DNA from 2 places in the Lelliottia sp. genome. Region 2 is predicted to be linked to the other one. Evidence: predicted binding sites of a transcription regulator. Region 2 holds the regulator's gene; the other holds the start of a gene.
The links. Region 2 encodes sigma-54, which starts transcription at its own class of promoters, with help from an activator protein. Its sites were predicted from a motif close to GTTGGCACANNTTTCGCTNT; they were not measured.
Positions count from the first base shown of each region.

Region 1: the regulator sigma-54 is predicted to act here: its motif matches at 6,907-6,926, upstream of glnA (glutamate--ammonia ligase).

Region 1 is NZ_JAZQNX010000032.1:7,870-15,673, forward strand. It holds gene yihI (Der GTPase-activating protein YihI) at 529-1,044, shown strand; gene hemN (oxygen-independent coproporphyrinogen III oxidase) at 1,233-2,606, shown strand; gene glnG (nitrogen regulation protein NR(I)) at 2,647-4,059, opposite strand; gene glnL (nitrogen regulation protein NR(II)) at 4,070-5,119, opposite strand; gene glnA (glutamate--ammonia ligase) at 5,400-6,809, opposite strand; gene typA (ribosome-dependent GTPase TypA) at 7,199-7,804, shown strand, end outside.
Region 2 is NZ_JAZQNX010000018.1:92,659-100,462, reverse strand. It holds gene arcB (aerobic respiration two-component sensor histidine kinase ArcB) at 1-868, shown strand, start outside; gene elbB (isoprenoid biosynthesis glyoxalase ElbB) at 1,101-1,754, shown strand; gene mtgA (monofunctional biosynthetic peptidoglycan transglycosylase) at 1,751-2,476, shown strand; gene npr (PTS phosphocarrier protein NPr) at 2,530-2,802, opposite strand; gene rapZ (RNase adapter RapZ) at 2,799-3,653, opposite strand; gene ptsN (PTS IIA-like nitrogen regulatory protein PtsN) at 3,699-4,190, opposite strand; gene hpf (ribosome hibernation promoting factor) at 4,273-4,560, opposite strand; gene rpoN (RNA polymerase factor sigma-54) at 4,583-6,016, opposite strand; gene lptB (LPS export ABC transporter ATP-binding protein) at 6,064-6,789, opposite strand; gene lptA (lipopolysaccharide ABC transporter substrate-binding protein LptA) at 6,796-7,350, opposite strand; gene lptC (LPS export ABC transporter periplasmic protein LptC) at 7,319-7,804, opposite strand, start outside.

The DNA.
Region 1 (7,804 bases), on a different contig from region 2:
CAGGCAAAAGGCTTTCCCTTCGCGAATACGGCGTACGTTAACACCTTCTCTATTGTGAGATATCCGCCATGATATCTATGGGACATTTCAGACTAATGCCAAGCTTTAAAATAACCAATCCATTTAAAATCAAAGAGTTGTTTTTAAGTATTTTTCCTAAAATCCTTTTTTGTACACTTTCATTACTTGTCAGAAGAACTGAAAAAGGTAAAGTAGCACCCACGGCGAGGATGCCATCAGGATTATGACTTAAGGATGAGGGTCAGGAGCGCCAGGAGGCGAAGACTCAGGATTTCAAGGACGACACGCCAGGAGGCGTTTAAAAGGGAAATGGAACCGTATCACGGATGATTCCGCTAAAGGATAAACAGGGTTAGTTGTTGGCGAACAGGGATTGTAAAACCCGTTTAGGGTAGTGAGTCAGGAAAAAAGGCGACAGATTGCTCTGTCGCCTTTTTTCTTTGCTTGCTTTCTGCTAGATTTCGCCGCAATTCTATACTGAATAAAACGGCTTAAAGATAAGACATCATGAAAAAACCGACCTCTGCAGCGGGCGCGAAACGCCCGACAAAAGCGCACCGCAAAACACGTGAAGAACTGAATCAGGAAGCACGCGATCGCAAACGTGTTAAAAAGCACAGTGGGCATTCTGCGGGGAGCCGTGCGAATGGTAGCAGTGCATCAGGTTCTACTGCACAAAACAGCAAACAGAAAGATCCGCGCATTGGCAGTAAAACGCCAATTCCACTGGGTGTGACGGACACCCCAGTAGTCAAGCATCACAAACCTAAGAGCGAGAAACCTATGCTTTCACCGCAGGCTGAGCTGGATATGCTGGAGAATGATGAGCGCCTGGACGCGCTGCTGGAACGCCTTGAAGCAGGCGAAAAACTGAATGCTGAAGAGCAGAAATGGGTCGATGCCAAATTAGACCGTATTGATGAACTGATGCAACAGCTCGGTCTTTCTTATGAAGATGATGAAGACGACGAAGAAGAAGAGAAGCAGGACGACATGATGCGTCTTCTGAAAGGTGGAAACTAACATTTGCACCCGGCAGGCTCTATCGTCCTGCTTATAACCCTTCCGGTTATATGTTATCTGGTGTGGTTATTCGTTAAACTACGGCGGTTGTCGCGGCGACAGAGGTTGTTGCGCACCCGGATGATGACCCGCAATGGGGTAAAAACGGGCCGCCGTATACGAATGCGACACCAACGGAAGGAGTGAACATGTCTGTACCGAGCATCGACTGGGATCTGGCCCTGATCCAAAAATATAACTATTCCGGGCCGCGTTATACCTCATATCCGACTGCGCTGGAGTTTGCCGAAACGTTCAGTGAGGCTGATTTTCAGCAGGCCGTGGTGCGTTATCCTGAGCGCCCGCTTTCGCTGTATGTTCACATCCCTTTCTGCCACAAGCTCTGCTATTTCTGCGGCTGTAATAAGATCGTGACTCGCCAGCAGCATAAAGCCGACCACTATCTTGATGCCCTTGAGCAGGAAATTCTGCACCGCGCACCGCTTTTTGCTGGCCGTCACGTTAGCCAGCTGCACTGGGGCGGCGGTACGCCGACCTATCTGAATAAAGCACAAATCAGCCGCCTGATGGATCTGCTGCGGGCAAACTTCCGGTTCGATACTGATGCCGAAATTTCTATCGAAGTCGATCCGCGTGAAATTGAACTGGATGTCCTCGACCACCTCCGGGCTGAAGGCTTCAACCGTCTGAGTATGGGGGTCCAGGACTTCAACAAAGAGGTTCAGCGTCTGGTTAACCGCGAGCAGGATGAAGATTTTATTTTTGCTCTCCTGAACCATGCTCGCGAAATCGGTTTTACCTCAACCAATATTGACCTGATTTATGGCCTGCCGAAGCAGACGCCTGAAAGCTTTGCCTTCACCCTTAAACGTGTGGCAGAGCTGAATCCCGATCGCCTGAGTGTCTTTAACTATGCGCATCTGCCAACGCTGTTTGCGGCGCAACGTAAAATCAAAGATGCCGACCTGCCGTCTGCGCAGCAGAAGCTCGATATCCTGCAAGAAACCATCACGTCATTGACGGAAACTGGTTATCAGTTTATCGGTATGGATCACTTTGCCCGCCCGGATGATGAGCTGGCCATCGCCCAACGCGAAGGCGTGCTGCATCGTAATTTCCAGGGCTACACCACTCAGGGCGACAGCGATTTACTGGGCATGGGCGTATCCGCCATCAGCATGATCGGCGACTGCTACGCGCAAAACCAGAAAGAGCTGAAGCAGTATTATCAGCAGGTGGATGAAATCGGGAATGCGCTGTGGCGCGGGATTGCTTTAACGCGTGACGATTGTATTCGCCGCGACGTTATTAAGGCGCTTATCTGTAATTTCCGCCTCGATTTTGAGCCAGTAGAAGCGCAATGGGATCTTAACTTTGCGGATTATTTTGCCGAAGATTTAAAGCTGATCGCCCCGCTGGCGAAAGATGGGCTGGTGGATGTGACGGATAAAGCGATTCAGGTGACGCCGAAAGGGCGCTTATTAATTCGTAATATCTGCATGTGTTTTGACGCCTATCTCCGCCAGAAGGCAAGACTGCAGCAGTTCTCAAGAGTTATTTAAGCAATAAACCGGAGGCACAAGCCTCCGGTTTGAACTTAACTTATTCCATTCCTAACTCTTTCAGCTTACGCGTCAGGGTATTTCTCCCCCAACCCAGCAGTCGAGCCGCTTCCTGTTTGTGCCCTTGAGTGTGGCGAAGTGCGGTCGTCAGCAACGTACGCTCCATCTCTGGCTGTGCCTCTGACAATAAATTTTGATGACCGGAACGCAGCGCGCGATCCGCCCATTGCGCCAGAAGCGTCGCCCAGCTATCGGGCAATGACTGCCCGTTGCTGCTCTCTGGGGCCGTCGCTTCAAACAACTCACTCGGTAAATCCTGGATCAACACTTCCTGACCGGCAGCCATCACGGTGAGCCAGCGGCAGGTGTTTTCAAGCTGGCGCACGTTTCCGGGCCAGGCGAGACGAGTTAATGCAGCATCGGTCTCCGGATGCAGGAGTTTGGCTTCTACACCCAACTCGCGGGCAGCAACCTGCAAAAAGTGGCGTGCCAGACGGGGAATATCTTCACGGCGCTCGCGCAGCGGCGGCAGATGAACGCGGATAACGTTCAGGCGGTGGAACAAATCCTCACGGAATTTGCCTTCCTGAACGCGTTGCTCCAGATTCTGGTGCGTCGCGGCGATAATGCGCACATCCACTTTTACCGGGGCATACCCACCGACGCGATAGAACTGACCATCGGCCAGTACGCGCAGCAGGCGAGTCTGCACATCCATCGGCATATCACCGATTTCATCAAGGAACAGCGTCCCGCCATCGGCTTGCTCAAAGCGCCCCTGACGAACGGTGTTCGCGCCGGTAAAGGCCCCTTTCTCGTGGCCAAACAGTTCCGACTCGATCAAGTCTTTTGGAATCGCCGCCATATTCAGCGCGATAAACGGCGCTTTCGCACGCGGGCTGTGGCGGTGCAGGGCGTGAGCAACCAGCTCTTTACCTGTCCCGGACTCACCGTTAATCAAAACACTGATGGATGAGCGTGATAAACGCCCAATGATGCGAAACACGTCCTGCATGGCAGGCGCTTCGCCAATAATATCGGTCGTTGGCCCAAACACTGGCGCATTGCGCGGCTGTTGCTGTTCCTGATAATGACTGATCGCGCGCTCAACCAGCGCTACCGCTTCGTCGATATCAAACGGCTTGGGCAAATAATCAAACGCACCCTGCTGGTAAGCACTCACGGCCGCATCCAGATCGGAATGTGCGGTCATTATGATGACCGGCAACATTGGGTGGCGCTGCTTGATTTGCTTCAGTAACGCAAGCCCGTCCATTCCCGGCATGCGAATATCAGAAAGCAGCACGTCCGGGGTTTTGGTGATGAGCGCGTCAAGCACTTCGCTACCGCTTTCAAAGGTGGTGCAGTTTAATCCTGCTCCGGTAAGCGCGCGTTCGAGCACCCAGCGAATGGAACTATCATCATCGACTACCCAGACTATCCCTCGTTGCATCGTCGTCACCTTATTTTTTTATTGGCAGGTAAACCGAAAACTCGGTATGACCCGGCCAACTGGTAAATTCAATTTTGCCGGAGTGTTGATCGATCAAATTGCGGGCAATGGACAACCCAAGCCCGGTGCCGCCTTCACGGCCGCTCACCATCGGGTAGAAAAGCGTATCCTGAAGGTGCGATGGAATACCCGGCCCGTTGTCTTCAACGTCGATTCTCGCCGCCAGGCGATAGCGCACGCCGTGTAGTGTCAGCTGGAATGCCGTGCGGGTACGTAAAACAATTTCGCCGCCTTCGGGGCCTAACGCCTGAAGAGCATTGCGCACGATGTTCAGCAGAACTTGCTCAACCTGGTCGGGATCGTGCGGTAATTCCGGCAGGCTCGGATCGTAATCGCGAATCAGTTTGACGTTCGGTGGGAGTTCCATCGACACCAACTTCACGACCCGCTCCGCCACTTTATGAATACTTTCCGTTACGTGCATACCCGGCTGTTGCGGCCCAAGTAAACGGTCAACCAGATTGCGCAGGCGATCGGCCTGCTCAATGATGACGTTGGTATATTCCGCCAGCGCAGGGTCTGGCAGCGCCTTGGTCAATAGCTGTGCTGCACCGCGTAAACCGCCTAATGGGTTTTTGATTTCATGGGCAAGGCCTCTCACCAGATCGCGTGCAGCAATCTGCTGTGCATGCTGAAGCTGTTCCTGGCTGAGCCGACGCAGATTATCCATCGGCGCCATTTCCAGTAAAATCAGGCCGTCCGGCAAGCGTTGCGCCGTTAACGAGAGAATATGCGAGCGTCCGTCGATAACCAGGGTCACTTCGTTGTCGGTAAACCCCTGACCGGCAGCCAAACTTTCCTGCATCAACGCGATATTCAGTGAAAAATAACTCAACAGTTCCGGTAAAGGTGTGCCGAATAATTTGCGTGAGCTTTGGGCGAGCAACTGCTGCGCCGCAGGGTTGGCGTAATGGACCGCCAGCTCATCATCGACAAGTAAGATACTGTTGATTAAAGAATTGAGGATCTGCCCAGCATCGGGCAGCGCGCCAGTTGCCATTCAGCAGTCTCCTGGAGTGGGTGCACTAATTTAGTGCAGTATAGCTTTTTCGTCGTGAAAAGCGCGTCAGATCAGTCTGTTGGTGGAGAAAAAAGCCCATCCGAAGATGGGCTGAAAGTTTCCACGGCAACAAAAATCTTCTCGCGTCTTTCTCGCCACCACTGCGTTGGCTGTCTTCGTTCTCCCCGGTCACATAGCTGTCTGTGCTCCCGGGGGTTCACTTAGCTGCCGCCTTGCTGCGACAAGAAATCCGCCGAATAGGGTTTTCTTTAATGCTTACTTAAACGCTGTAGTACAGCTCGAACTCAACCGGGTGCGGAGTCATGCGTACGCGGTCGTTCTCTTCGATACGCAGGCCGATGTAAGCATCGATTGCATCGTCAGTGAACACACCACCCGCCGTCAGGAACTCACGGTCAGCGTCCAGCGCGTTCAGTGCTTCTTCCAGAGAGCCCGCAACCTGTGGGATCTCTTTCGCTTCTTCCGGCGGCAGGTCATACAGGTTTTTATCCATGGCTTCGCCTGGATGGATCTTGTTCTTAATGCCGTCCAGACCCGCCATCAGCAGTGCTGCGAAGCACAGGTATGGGTTAGCGGCTGGGTCCGGGAAGCGCACTTCGATACGACGTGCTTTCGGAGATGCCACAACAGGGATACGGATAGAAGCAGAACGGTTACGCGCGGAGTAAGCCAGCATAACAGGGGCTTCATAACCTGGGACCAGACGCTTGTAGGAGTTGGTCGTTGGGTTTGCCAGGGCGTTGATCGCTTTAGCGTGCTTGATAACACCGCCGATGTAGAACAGCGCTTGCTCAGACAGACCCGCATATTTGTCACCAGAGAACAGGTTTACGCCGTTCTTGGACAGGGACATGTGGCAGTGCATACCGGAACCGTTGTCGCCAAACATTGGTTTTGGCATAAAGGTCGCAGTTTTGCCGAAGCGGTGAGCAACGTTGTGCACCACATATTTGTAGATCTGAATTTCATCCGCTTTTTTGGTCATGGTGTTAAAGCGGGTCGCGATTTCGTTCTGGCCCGCTGTCGCCACTTCGTGGTGGTGAGCTTCAACTACCAGGCCCATCTCTTCCATGATCAGACACATAGTAGAACGGATGTCCTGTGAAGAATCGACCGGAGGAACCGGGAAGTAACCGCCTTTCACGCCAGGACGGTGACCTTTGTTACCGCCTTCGTATTTAGTGGAGGAGTTCCATGCGCCTTCGATATCATCGATAGCCACGTGGGAACCGGAAATAGACGCACCAAAACGAATGTCGTCGAACAGGAAGAATTCAGGCTCTGGCCCAAACAGAACGGTGTCTGCAATGCCAGTAGAGCGCAGGTACTCTTCAGCGCGTTTAGCGATAGAGCGTGGGTCGCGATCGTAGCCCTGCAGCGTGCCTGGCTCAAGAATGTCGCAACGGATAATCAGGGTAGACTCTTCGTAGAACGGGTCAATGAGCGCAGTCGTTGAATCTGGCATCAGCACCATGTCGGATTCGTTAATGCCTTTCCAGCCACCGATAGAGGAGCCGTCAAACATTTTGCCTTCTTCGAAGAATTCGGCATTTACCTGGTGAGCAGGAATTGTGACGTGCTGTTCTTTGCCTTTGGTATCGGTGAAGCGCAGATCAACAAACTTCACTTCATGTTCGTTCAGCATCGTCAAAACGTGTTCAGCGGACATACTTAACTCTCCCGGATTGGTCATTGTCGTCGTGGTAACGAGGTCTTCAATTCTGTGTAAGGCTGGCGTTGTCGCCATCTTTTTGCCGTATTTTTATAAAGCGAAATCTGTGCCAACTTTCAAATTACCCCCAAAAGGCGCTATCATGCACACCATAGTGCAAACGACCTGCACCACGAACGTCACATTGCACCATTATAGTGCTTCGATGTGAACATTGAGCACCATAATGGTGCGATTTCCGTTAAAGTGCACTTTTTACGCTGCGTGAAAGCGATCACAAAGCAACTCTGCAATACTTGTTTGCGGAGGATGTTTGTGATCCTGTTTAGTCCTGCGATTAATCCGTGTACAATAACGCGCTATTTCTAAATGCCTGAGGCAAAGTTGTGATCGAAAATCTGCGTAATATCGCCATCATCGCGCACGTCGACCATGGTAAAACTACCCTGGTTGACAAGCTGCTACAGCAATCCGGTACGTTCAGCAATGATCGTGCGGAAGCCACCGAACGCGTGATGGACTCCAACGATTTGGAGAAAGAGCGTGGGATTACCATCCTCGCTAAAAACACCGCTATCAAATGGAATGACTACCGTATCAACATCGTTGATACCCCAGGGCACGCCGACTTCGGTGGCGAAGTTGAACGTGTAATGTCCATGGTAGACTCCGTTCTGCTGGTCGTTGACGCAATGGATGGCCCAATGCCGCAGACGCGCTTCGTAACCAAAAAGGCATTTGCCCATGGTTTGAAGCCAATCGTGGTTATCAACAAAGTTGACCGTCCTGGCGCGCGTCCTGACTGGGTTGTGGATCAGGTCTTCGACCTGTTCGTAAACCTGGATGCAAGCGACGAGCAACTCGACTTCCCAATCATCTATGCATCAGCATTGATGGGTATCGCGGGCAACGAACACACTGATATGGCGGAAGACATGACCCCGCTGTACCAGGCTATCGTTGACCACGTTAAAGCACCGAGCGTTGATCTT
Region 2 (7,804 bases):
TTCAAGCCAGCAGGGTAAAGGCTCAACGTTTACGCTGACTGTCCATGCCCCGGCGGTAGCGGAAGAGGTAGAAGACACCTTCGAAAACGACGAATTGCCATTACCTGCGCTGCATGTGCTGCTGGTTGAAGATATTGAATTGAACGTCATTGTCGCCCGTTCGGTGCTGGAAAAACTGGGTAATAGCGTCGATGTGGCGATGACCGGCACCGCCGCGCTGGAGATGTTTACCCCCGGTGAATATGATCTCGTGCTGCTGGATATTCAGCTTCCGGACATGACAGGGCTGGATATCTCGCGCGAGCTGACGCAACGTTATGCCCGCGACGAACTTCCGCCACTGGTCGCGTTGACGGCGAACGTGCTGAAGGACAAAAAAGAGTACCTCGATGCTGGCATGGACGATGTGCTCAGCAAGCCGCTGGCGGTGCCGGCCCTGACTGCCATGATCAAGAAATTCTGGGATACCTGTGATGAAGAGGAGAGCACTATGACGTCAGTTGATAGCGAAAAAGCGCAAACGATTCTGGATATCGCCATGCTTGAACAGTATATCGAGTTGGTGGGTCCGAAGCTGATCACCGATGGTCTGGCCGTATTCGAAAAAATGATGCCAGGCTATTTAAGCGTGCTGGAATCGAACCTGACGGCTCGCGATCAGAAAGGTATCGTCGAAGAAGGTCACAAGATTAAAGGTGCCGCCGGGTCGATTGGTTTGCGTCATTTGCAGCAGTTGGGTCAGCAGATCCAGTCTCCCGATTTACCTGCGTGGTCAGATAATGTGGGTGAATGGGTTGAAGAGATGAAGCAGGAATGGCAAAACGATGTTGCCGTGCTGAAAGCGTGGGTGGAAAGGACAAAAAAATGACCCCGGATAAACCGGGGTGCGCGAAATACTGCGCCAACACCAGGGAAATCGTGGCCGCGCCTGATTCTTTGTGTTGTTTTCGCATGGACGCTGCCTTAAGAATGAGGCCGCACGCAGTTAAGATAGCAAATCTTAAATGATTTGTTACATGAATCAGTGAAATGTGTGAAGCATAGCGTTTTAATCAGAATTTTTAATATGCTTCAGACGGTTGGAGAGAAGGTACAGCAAGATGAAAAAAGTGGGTGTAGTGCTGAGTGGGTGCGGCGTTTACGACGGTGCAGAGATCCACGAATCCGTTTTGACGCTGCTCGCGCTGGCTAAACAGGGCGCAGAAGCCGTTTGCTTTGCGCCGGATAAAAATCAGGTGGATGTGATTAACCATCTGTCTGGTGAACCAATGTCTGAAACGCGTAACGTGCTCATCGAAGCCGCCCGTATTGCCCGAGGCAATATCTTGCCGCTCGCGCAGGCGAATGCTGACGAACTAGATGCTCTGATCGTTCCCGGTGGGTTTGGCGCGGCAAAAAATTTGAGCACCTTCGCCAGCCAGGGGAGTGAGTGCCACGTCGATAGCGCGTTGCAAGCGTTGGCTCAACGCATGCATGCGTTGGGAAAACCGCTGGGCTTTATCTGCATCGCGCCCGCCATGCTGCCAAAGATATTTGATTTCCCGTTACGTTTGACCATTGGCACCGATATCGACACGGCGGAAGTGATCGAAGAGATGGGCGGTGAACATGTTCCTTGTCCGGTCAACGATATTGTTGTCGATGAAGACAATAAGATCGTGACCACGCCCGCTTACATGGTGGCGCAAAACATCGCAGAGGCCGCAACCGGTATTGATAAGCTGGTTGACCGTGTGTTGGTGCTGACCCAGTGAGTCAAAAACGTTCTCCTGTTGCATGGGCGAAGCGAATCTTCATTCGCGTGATGCTGGCGCTGGCCGTTTTCTGGGGCGGCGGCATCGCGTTGTTTAGCATTATGCCCGTGCCTTTTTCGGCGGTGATGGTGGAGCGTCAAGTCAGCGCATGGCTAACCGGTCATTTTGGTTATGTGGCGCATTCCGACTGGGTGAGCATGGACGAGATTTCGCCATGGATGGGGCTGGCGGTGATTGCGGCGGAAGATCAGAAATTCCCGGAACACTGGGGATTTGACGTTTCGGCAATCGAGAAGGCGCTGGCCCATAATGAGCGCAATGAGAAGCGCGTACGCGGCGCATCGACTCTTTCACAGCAGACGGCAAAAAATCTGTTTTTGTGGGATGGCCGAAGCTGGGTACGAAAAGGGCTGGAAGCCGGGTTGACGGTCGGGATGGAAACGGTCTGGAGTAAAAAACGCATCCTGACGGTGTACCTGAATATCGCCGAGTTTGGCGACGGGGTGTTTGGTGTCGAAGCCGCAGCACAGCGCTATTTCAATAAGCCCGCCAGTCGTCTGAGTCAGTCAGAGGCGGCGCTGCTGGCCGCAGTATTGCCAAACCCCATTATCTACAAAGCGAATGCGCCATCGGGATACGTCCGTAACCGCCAGGCGTGGATTATGCGCCAGATGCGTCAGCTTGGTGGGGAAGGGTTTATGACCAGAAATAAACTGTACTGAGTGAATCTCAAGCCCCTTGGATGCATGCAAGGGGCGAAGGGCAAAGGGCTTAATCAGTCCTCGTCAAAGCCTGAGTTAAACAGTGCAACGACCGCTTCCAGCGCCTCAACTTCTTGCGGTCCGGTGGCTTCGACTTCAATCTGGCGACCTTTGGCGGAATCGAGCATGAGTAACGCGATAACGCTGTTGGCTTCGGCTTCGGTGCCTTCGTCGTTACGCAACAACACTTCAGCGTCAAAACCCTGCATCAATTCAAACAATTTCATCGCTGGACGAGCGTGCATGCCCAGCTTGTTGGTGATCTCAACGGTATGTTTTACGGTCATGTTTTGCGTTTTTCCAGCGTGCGATGACGAGACTGAACGTTTTTCCCGCGTGAGCGGAAATAGTCGGCCAGCTGTTCAGCAATATACACCGAACGATGTTTACCGCCAGTACAACCAATGGCTACGGTCAGGTAGCTACGGTTGTTGGTTTCCAGCATAGGTAACCATAGCTCAAGGTAGCTTCGCGTCTGGTATATAAAATTGTGAACTTCTGTGTGTCTGTCGAGGAATGCCGCGACAGGCTTATCCAGACCGGTCATTGGACGCAGTTTAGGGTCCCAGTGCGGGTTGGGCAGGAAGCGCACGTCAAACACATAATCCGCATCAATAGGGATCCCGTGTTTGAAGCCAAACGATTCGAACACCATGGTGAGCTCACGCTCACGTTTGCCCAGCAAGCGGGTGCGCAGCATTTCGGCCAGTTCATGAACCGACATCTCGGAGGTGTCGACAATCAGATCGGCACGGGAACGCAGCGGCTCCAGCAAATCGCTCTCTTCGTCGATAGCGCTCTCAAGGGAGAGATTTTTGCTGGAAAGCGGATGCAAACGTCGGGTATCACTGTAGCGACGAATCAGCGTGTTGCGATCGGCATCCAGGAACAGCAATTGCGGAGTGAAGGTTTCTGGCAAGCTGCTCATCGCCTGCTCAAAGACTTCCGGCGATTCCGGCATATTACGGACGTCGATGCTGACGGCAGCAGAAATTTGTCTGTCAGCCAGCGTACGCGCCAGTTCTGGTAGCAGCACGACCGGAAGGTTATCGACGCAATAAAAACCCATATCTTCGAGCGCTCGAAGGGCCACGGATTTCCCCGAGCCCGAACGACCGCTGACGATCATCAGCACCATGTTCCGTTTCTCCTCGCGCCTGCAGATGTGGAGGCCATCTTGTGGTTACGCATCATCCTGATTGCCTTCCGCTTCGGTGATAATTTGATACAGTTCCTCATCACTTTGAGCTGCGCGCAGACGGCGGCAAATTGTTTTATCTGCCAGACGCTTGGCCACCAGCGAGAGCGTATGCAAATGGGTTTTGGTCTGGTCAGCAGGCACCAGCAGTGCGAAAAGCAGATCGACGGGCTGGTTATCGATCGCATCAAAAGCGATCGGCGTTTCCAGTTGGACAAAGACGCCCACGGCGCGCAGTGTGTCCTCCTCCAGCTTGCCATGCGGAATGGCAATACCATTGCCGATACCGGTACTGCCCATTTTTTCACGGGTCAGAATGGCCTCAAACACCACCTGAGGTGGCAGGCTTAACTGTTTTGCGGCCAGTTCACTGATGATTTCCAGAGCGCGTTTTTTGCTCTGGCAGTGAACGCCACTGCGGGTACATTCCTGGTTAAGGACATGACTTAATTGAAGACCGGAATCGTTGTTCATCATAATTTCACCTAAGCGCTAACTGTACAAATGGCCTGTTGTGTTTCACAACAGGCCGTCCTGCACCCGTTAACTGCTCGGACAATTAGTGTTGTTTCAGTTTATCTTTATGTTTATTAAGCTGTCGCGCAAGCTTGTCAATCAAGCCGTCGATAGCCGCGTACATGTCTTGCCCTTCCGCACTGGCATGGATTTCGCCCCCGTTTATGTGCAGGGTTGCGTCCGAGATATGAGTCACTTTCTCCACTTTCAACACAATGTAGACCTGATTGATCCTCTCGAAATACTGCTCCAGCTTGGCGAATTTTGTATTCAAAAAGTCGCGTAAAGCCTCAGTGATTTCGACATTGTGTCCTGTGATGTTGAGCTGCATAGTGTCTTCCTTATCGGTTGTGTCAAACCAGTTGTTTACGCTGGTTAGACGGCGGAATGGATAAAGACTCTCGATACTTCGCAACAGTACGACGTGCCACCATGATACCCTGATCGGACAGCATGGTGGTTAACTTACTGTCACTCAGTGGCTTCGCGGGGTTTTCCGCGGCGATCAACTTCTTCACCAGAGCACGAATTGCCGTCGACGAGGCTTCGCCGCCGCCTTCGGTATTCACATGACTGGAGAAGAAATACTTAAGCTCAAAAATACCACGTGGGCTGTGCAGATACTTCTGCGTGGTCACACGCGAAATGGTCGATTCGTGCATCTCAACGGCTTGAGCAATATCTGCCAAAACCATCGGTTTCATAAATTCTTCGCCCTGCTCAAAAAAGCCTTGCTGCTGTTCCACAATGCAGCGACTCACGCGTAGCAGCGTATCATTTCGGCTTTCGAGGCTTTTGATCAGCCATCGCGCTTCCTGAAGATTGCTACGAATATATTGATTGTCGGAGTCGTTCCGCGCACTGGTGCACATGGAAGCGTATTGCTGGTTGATTTGCAGGCGGGGAATGCTGTCGGAATTGAGTTCTACGGTCCAGAGACCGTTGTGCTTTCGGACCAGAACGTCAGGAATCACATATTCGGGTTCGCCGGTTTGGATCGATTGCCCCGGCCGGGGATCGAGCGACTGGATCAGATTTACCGCTTCTTTCAGTACATCTTCTTTGAGTCGCGTCACGCGCATCAGGCTGCGGAAATCATGATTCGCCAGCAAATCCAAATGTTCGCTGATAATTAGTCGCGCTTCGTCGAGTCTTGGCGTCTCTTTTGCAAACTGAGAAAGCTGGATCAGCAAACAGTCGCGCAGATCTTTTGCTGCGACGCCGATAGGGTCAAAGCGTTGAATGCGCTTGAGGACGGCTTCGATCTCGTCGAGTTCGATTTCGCTATCACCCATGCTTTCCAGAATTTCGTCCAGGGTCACCGTTAAATACCCGGTATCATCCACGGCATCGACAATGGAAGTGGCAATCGCGCGATCGGTTTCGGTGAAAGGGGTCAACTCCACCTGCCACATCAGGTAATCCTGTAGCGACTGCGTGGTTTCACCCTGATAAACCGGTAACTCATCATCCTGATAATCAGCGCGCGTTCCGGATGGGGTACCAGCGGTGTAAATTTCATCCCAGCTGGCATCTAGCGGTAACTCGTCAGGCATCTCTTTCTGCTCAAGGGCATCTGCCGTATCGAGCGTTTCGGTGTCCTGCTTTTCCTGGGTATCTACCTCTTCATGAAGATCGGTTTGCTCCAGCAGCGGATTACTGTCCAGCGCTTGCTGCAGTTCCTGCTGAAGTTCTAACGTTGACAGTTGCAACAGACGGATCGCCTGTTGTAACTGTGGCGTCATCGCCAACTGTTGGCTGAGCCTTAATTGCAAACCTTGCTTCATGTTCAGGGCGTTTTTCTCCGGTCCTGCGTAACTTAACCTCTACCCTATCAGAGTCTGAAGTCTTCCCCAAGGTACACGCGCTTAACATGTTCATCTTCGAGGATTTCGAGTGGCGTGCCGTGAGCAATCAAATGGCCCTGGCTGACGATATACGCACGCTCACAAACGGCCAGCGTTTCGCGCACGTTGTGGTCGGTAATCAGCACACCGAGACCGCTGTCGCGCAGATGTTCGATAATGCGTTTAATGTCGATAACGGAGATGGGGTCAACACCTGCAAATGGTTCATCCAGAAGGATAAATTTCGGATTGGCTGCCAGGGCGCGAGCAATTTCTACTCGGCGGCGTTCCCCCCCCGAAAGTGCCTGGCCGAGGCTGTCGCGCAGGTGTTCAATATGGAACTCTTCCATCAATTCGTTGGCGCGATCCTGACGCTGCTCAGCGGTCAAATCGTCACGGATTTGCAGGACGGCCATCAGATTGTCGAACACGCTAAGACGGCGGAAAATAGACGCTTCCTGCGGCAGATAGCCAATCCCGCGACGCGCGCGAGCGTGCAGCGGCAGCAGGCTAATGTCTTCATCATCAATGATGATGTTGCCCGCATCGCGCGGAACAATGCCAACCACCATGTAAAAGGTGGTGGTTTTACCAGCACCGTTAGGACCCAACAGGCCAACAATTTCGCCGGAGTTAACGGTCAGACTGACATCTTCCACGACGCGGCGGCCTTTGTAGGCTTTGGCGAGGTTTTTTGCAGTTAATGTTGCCATAACGAATTAGTTACTCTTTTTCTGTGCGGGAGCCTGGGTTTTCCCTTTGTCCTGCAGCTGAGACGGAACCAGTACGGTTGTCACGCGCTTACCTTTCTCGCTGGAAGCCTGCATTTTCTGCTCTTTCACCAGATAAGTGATCTTATCGCCAGTGATGTTGCTGTCCAACTGCTCCAGATACGCATTGCCGGTCAGGATGACAAGGTCCTTCGCCAGCTCATAGTGCATGTGCGAGGCGTGGCCTTTAACCGGCTTACCGTTATCCTGCATCTGATAGAACGTTGCCGGATTGCCGTAGCCATCAATAATTTCTTTGCCTTGTTCACCGCCAGGACGGGTGACAACCACTTTATCGGCATTGATTTTGATGGTGCCCTGCGTCATCACGACGTTGCCCGTGAAGGTCACAACGTTCCCCTGCATATCAAGTGACTGGGTGTCAGACTCGATATGAATAGGTTGCTCAGTATCTCCTGTCACCGCAAGGGCAGGGAGACTGGCGGCCAGCAGCGCGCTGGCGATAACAAAATTAAGGCTGAGTTTGTTTATTTTGAATTTCATATGAGGTTCTAACCTTTTCAATCAGCTCGGCGTTTTTGCTGCGTAAGTTCCCGCGCATTCTCAAACCGCTGGAATTAAATGTAGTGCCGTATAACGTCACCAGATCTTGCGACGTCACATCCTGGGTCACCAGGTTGATCTGCGCATTATCTGTCGTAATTTTGCGTAGTTGAGAGTCAGCGGTCAGGGCGTTCACTTCTACGTGACCGTACAGATAAAGCATACGGTCATTTGTCAATTTTGCTCTGTCAGATTTGATCGACCAGGTCGGCACCTTATTGGTGTCAAACGTGGTCATGACCGGCTGAGTAAACCACGAGATACCTTCATCGGAAAAATACTCAACGTGCTGGGCAATCAAGCGATAGTTCAGCGCACCTTCCGGGCTGTAAACCACCGTGTCGCTGTGATCGCTCTTATAGGTCGGATCGTTAGTGGCGACCACTTCTGCTGG